Regions from separate parts of the Anoxybacillus sp. genome, predicted to be linked through region 1. Evidence: riboswitches for the same ligand, from Rfam matches in the RefSeq annotation. Region 1 holds a riboswitch; the other holds the start of a gene.
What was found. A riboswitch is a leader RNA that binds a small molecule or an ion and turns the genes downstream of it on or off. The one in region 1 is predicted to bind cobalamin.
Positions count from the first base shown of each region.

Region 2: it holds a riboswitch for cobalamin, as region 1 does, so the genes downstream of both, V7Z64_RS03405 ((2Fe-2S) ferredoxin domain-containing protein) here and V7Z64_RS01035 (ribonucleoside-diphosphate reductase subunit alpha) in region 1, are expected to answer to the same signal.

Region 1 covers NZ_DAITON010000004.1:23,427-25,830, reverse strand. Annotated here, with positions in the region: gene V7Z64_RS01035 (ribonucleoside-diphosphate reductase subunit alpha) at 1-1,354, opposite strand, end outside; cobalamin riboswitch at 1,469-1,667, opposite strand; gene V7Z64_RS01030 (cytochrome d ubiquinol oxidase subunit II) at 1,762-2,404, opposite strand, start outside.
Region 2 covers NZ_DAITON010000017.1:4,182-6,585, forward strand. Annotated here, with positions in the region: gene V7Z64_RS03400 (LacI family DNA-binding transcriptional regulator) at 1-602, shown strand, start outside; cobalamin riboswitch at 685-865, shown strand; gene V7Z64_RS03405 ((2Fe-2S) ferredoxin domain-containing protein) at 1,046-1,411, shown strand; gene V7Z64_RS03410 (energy-coupling factor ABC transporter permease) at 1,408-2,160, shown strand; gene V7Z64_RS03415 (energy-coupling factor ABC transporter substrate-binding protein) at 2,157-2,404, shown strand, end outside.

The sequences.
Region 1 (2,404 bases):
TGCACAAATTAGACGAATAAATCATTCCTGCATGTTTATTTGGGTTCATGCGATTCGCTTCATCGCGATAAAACATATACGGTGTCCCTGTCTCTAGTTGCGATTTCATAATCCGTTTCATAATTTCAATAGCAGGTACACGCTCTTTGCTTAATTTAGGATGGTTGACACATTCTTCGTATTTTTCTCGGAATGAGCCTTCGCCACGTTTTTCATCGTAAAAATCTTCAAGTCCTAATGGGTTTCCGTCTTTGTCTTTCCAACCCATCACTTGTTTCACTTCATGCGGGTCGAATAAATACCAATCACCACGTTGTTCGACTTGTTCCATGAATAAATCAGGAATGCATACGCCGTAAAATAAGTCATGACATTTTTGTCGCTCATCGCCATTGTTCAGTTTGGCATCTAAGAAAGAGAAAATATCTTTATGCCAAACGTCTAAATAGACGGCAATCGAACCTTGACGTGTCCCTAATTGGTCTACGGATACAGCGGTATTATTTAATTGTCGCATCCACGGAATGACACCAGATGATACGCCTTTAAATCCTTTAATATCAGAATTTCTTGCACGAATTTTCCCTAAATATACACCAATTCCACCGCCACCTTTAGATAGGCGGGCAACGTCTGTATTTGATTCGTAAATGCCAATGAGACTGTCATCGACTGTATCAATAAAGCAGCTTGAAAGCTGTCCATAAGACTTTCCTGCATTTGCATACGTTGGTGTCGCTACTGTCATATATTGATTAGATAATGCCCAATACGCTTCTTTTACAAGTTCCATGCGCTTTTCTTTCTTTTCGTTAGCCATGAGTGTTAGCGCAATCGTTAAGAATCGTTCTTGTGGCAATTCGTAAATCTCGCCATTGTAGCCTTTTGCTAAATAACGATCAACTAATGTTTTTAAGCCGATATATGTAAATCTTTCATCTTTTTTCGGATCGATCCATGCGCTCGCTTCTTGTAGCTCTTCTTTCGTATATCGTTCAAGTAAAAACGAATCGTAAATGCCAAAATCGCAGAGCGTTGTTTGCAATTCATAAAAGTAGCGGTATGTTTCGGATACATTGTAGCCGCGGTTTGTAGCTGCTTCATCGTATAGTTGTTGTAAATAGAGGCGAGCCGCTACAAATGTCCATTCTGGTTGTTCGACGGTAATTTCATCAAGTGCGTTTAAAATGAGTTTGTTCATCATGTCGTCGTATTTTCGTGTGTGAGCAAGTGCACGCACGGTACGCTCGATGTACCGCTCACTCGATAAGTGTGGAAAGTCTTTGAAAATATGAGACAATAGTGTGCGAATCGTTTCTTCATTTACTTCAGTTCGTTCTTTTATGTGCATCATGTAAAATCCCTTCCCCTTATAAAATAAAAAACATCCGCTTTTGTTGAGCGGATGAAACGATGGAAAAAGGCATGCTTTCACCATCGTTTCATCTTCTCAATCCCCGAAGAATATGAAACGATACAAGCAAGGCAGGTCTCCTGACTCGCGCTTCATCCTACTTTGGATTCCTTCCCATATATGCGCCACAAAAGCTGACATATACAGTGGTGTTGTTTCCATTTCGTCTGCGCACACAGTTGCGGGGACAGTTCTGGATTCGCACCAGATTCCCTATTAAGTCCGTTCGGACACCTTTGCTTGTCGGTTACAATATATAGTTATTATATTGTCCGTAAATCACAATATGTTGTATGAAAAACGTTTACGTTTAAAACTATAGCGAAAAATCTCAACATTTGCAATCATTATTTTTCATCATTTGCTAAATAACGACGATCTTTCATAAACAGCCGCCAAAAATAAATGAAACCTGGAAATAAAATTGCAAAGCCGACGATATATGTGATGAAAAGGGCGCGAAACGTATTGGGATGCGTAAATCCTGATTCGATCGTCACATCTGGATAAATCATATACGGTAAGTGGGCTTTCCCGTATGCGTAACTTGCACAAAAATATTGTAATACAATTGCTACAACCGCAAGACGCGGCATTCCGCGCACCGTTTTCTGCTTCCGTGAAGGAAGAAAAAGCGCTGCACCAGCTAGGAGAAATAGAACGACGGAAGCGGCAAGCCACGGCCAATGCGTTATCATTCCGTCGTATAACCAACGTGCTTCATGTCGCATCGTGACCATAATGAACAGCGAAGAAAGAAGGGTAAACGGTCCGATAATCAGTGCATCTCGCCGATAAATTGCATATGCTTCTGCTTCGTTAGCTTCGTTTGAGTAATCCGCAAGCAAAAGGGAAGAAAGAAAAAGTGTACTCGTAACCGCAAAGGCGATGAACGCATATTCATGCGGGCTTGTAAATAAGCGATCAAGGCGAAGACGACTGACACCATCTATTGTTTCGACGAAAGATCCGTGTGTAATCGGCAAGACA
Region 2 (2,404 bases), on a different contig from region 1:
TGCCGTTTGTCGTCATTGGTAAACCGCATAAAAAAGCGGAGCAAATTACGCACGTTGATAACGATAACGTTCGCGCCGCGCGCGAGGCGACGGAATATTTAATTGAGCTCGGTCATGAACGCATCGCTTTTGTCGGAGGAAATGTAAATCTCGTCGTGACGATGGATCGTTTGCGCGGATATGAAAAGGCATTAAAATCGGCTAGTCTTTCGTATCGAAAAGATTACATCGTGCATGAAGAATTTTTAAAAGAGGGCGGCCAAGAGGCGATGAAAGGGTTGCTTTCGTTAGCTGAACCGCCGACTGCGCTCGTTGTCGCCGACGATTTAATGGCGCTCGGCGTGTTAAATACGCTTGCGGAAATGGGCTTAAGCGTACCAGCCGATTTGTCGATCGTGAGCTTTAACAACGTGCTTTTATCAGAAATTTCCCGTCCGCCATTAACATCGGTAGACATTAACATTTTCCAGCTCGGCTTTGAAGCAGCAAGAAATTTAATTCAACAAATCGAAAACCCGAATGAGCCAATTAAACGCATCATTATTCCACATACGCTCGTCAAACGGTTTTCATGCGATTATTACAAAGCACCTTCTGAATAGGAAGGTGTTTTTTTATCAACGGGCTAGGCGAGAAGAAAAAAATGGTGTATTATATTCTTAACATTTACGCTCTTTGAAAAATATATACGATGAGCAAGTACGGTGCATACGTCCGTATGCTTAAAAGGGAAGAACGGTGCAAAGCCGTCGCGGTACCCGCCACTGTGATGGGGAGTTTCGTTGCAATATGCCACTGATTTTTGGGAAGGCGCAACGAAATGATGAACCTAAGCCAGGAGACCTGCCTGCTTGCGATACGTCGGCTGCCTACGGGAATATAGGTGGACGTGCGGAGACGATGGGAAGCAACGGTTGTGAATACATGATAAGCAATCGCCATAAGAGATACAACGGTTGTGAATGCATGATTGTTTGAATGTTTCGTTTTTTCTGCACCTCTACCTAGAGGTGCTTTTTTATTTTGGAAAAAAGGGGCGACATATATGGCAACATGGAATTTACAAGGAACGACACATCACGTGCTTATTTGCAACGGGGGAAGCTGCATGAGAAAAGGAGGGGAAGAGGTGACGCAAGCGATTCGCGATGAAATTGATCGGTTGCAGTTACATGGGCGCGTTCATACGACGCGTACACGATGCAACGGTCGCTGCGAAGACGCATGTGTCGTCATCGTTTATCCAGAAGGTGTTTGGTATCGTACGATTGATGAACAAATAGGAAGGGACATCATACGAAATCATGTACGTGACGGGAACATATTGCGCGATTACGTCACGTATACGTATGAACATACAGGATTTGTGATGCCTAAACATAGCGTTGCGACAAGGGGGAAAGAAAAATGAAGCGAAACGTATGGTGGATCGTTTGTACATGCTTGACTGTCTACGTTTTATTTGCGCTTTCACCTTCAGTATATGCGATGCACATTATGGAAGGATTTTTACCTTGGCATTGGGCGCTCGTTTGGTGGTTGTTATTTTTGCCATTTTTCTTTGTCGGTTTACGGACGATGACGCGCATCGTAAAACAACAGCCGGAAATGAAAATGTTGCTTGCGCTAGCGACCGCATTTACATTCGTTCTTTCCGCTTTAAAAATTCCATCTGTCACAGGAAGCAGTTCGCATCCGACAGGGACAGGTCTCGGTGCGCTGTTATTTGGGCCGTTTGTCATGACGGTCATCGGTACGGCTGTGTTAATGTTTCAAGCATTATTGCTTGCGCATGGCGGATTGACAACGCTCGGTGCAAATGCGTTTTCGATGGCGGTTATTGGTCCGTTTGTAGCGTACGTGTTGTTTGTTGTATGCCAAAAGCTTCGCATTTCAATGCGCCTTTCTGTTTTTGTGGCGGCGATGTTTGCCAATTTAGCTACGTATGTGATGACATCGATACAACTTGCGCTAGCATTTCCAGATGCAACAGGTGGGGTATGGGGGGCGTTCTTAAAGTTTGCTTCCATTTTTGCTGTGACACAAATACCGCTTGCAATTACCGAAGGGCTTCTGACTGTTGTTGTATGGAATTTTTTACATACGTACGTGAAACATGAATTAAATATATTGCAACAGAAAGGGGCGTCTGCTAAATGAACAATCGACTATTGCTTTTCCTTGCCGCACTTTTGATCGTTTTGCCGCTCGTCGTTGTAAAACATACGGAGTTTGCTGGGGCGGATGCGCTTGCGGAAGAGATGATTCAACAACTTGCGCCCAACTATGAACCGTGGTTCGATGTGTTTTTTGAACCGCCCGGCGGGGAAGTAGAAACGTTGCTATTTTCATTGCAGGCGGCAATTGGAGCGGGAGTGATTGGCTACATTATCGGCTTGTATAG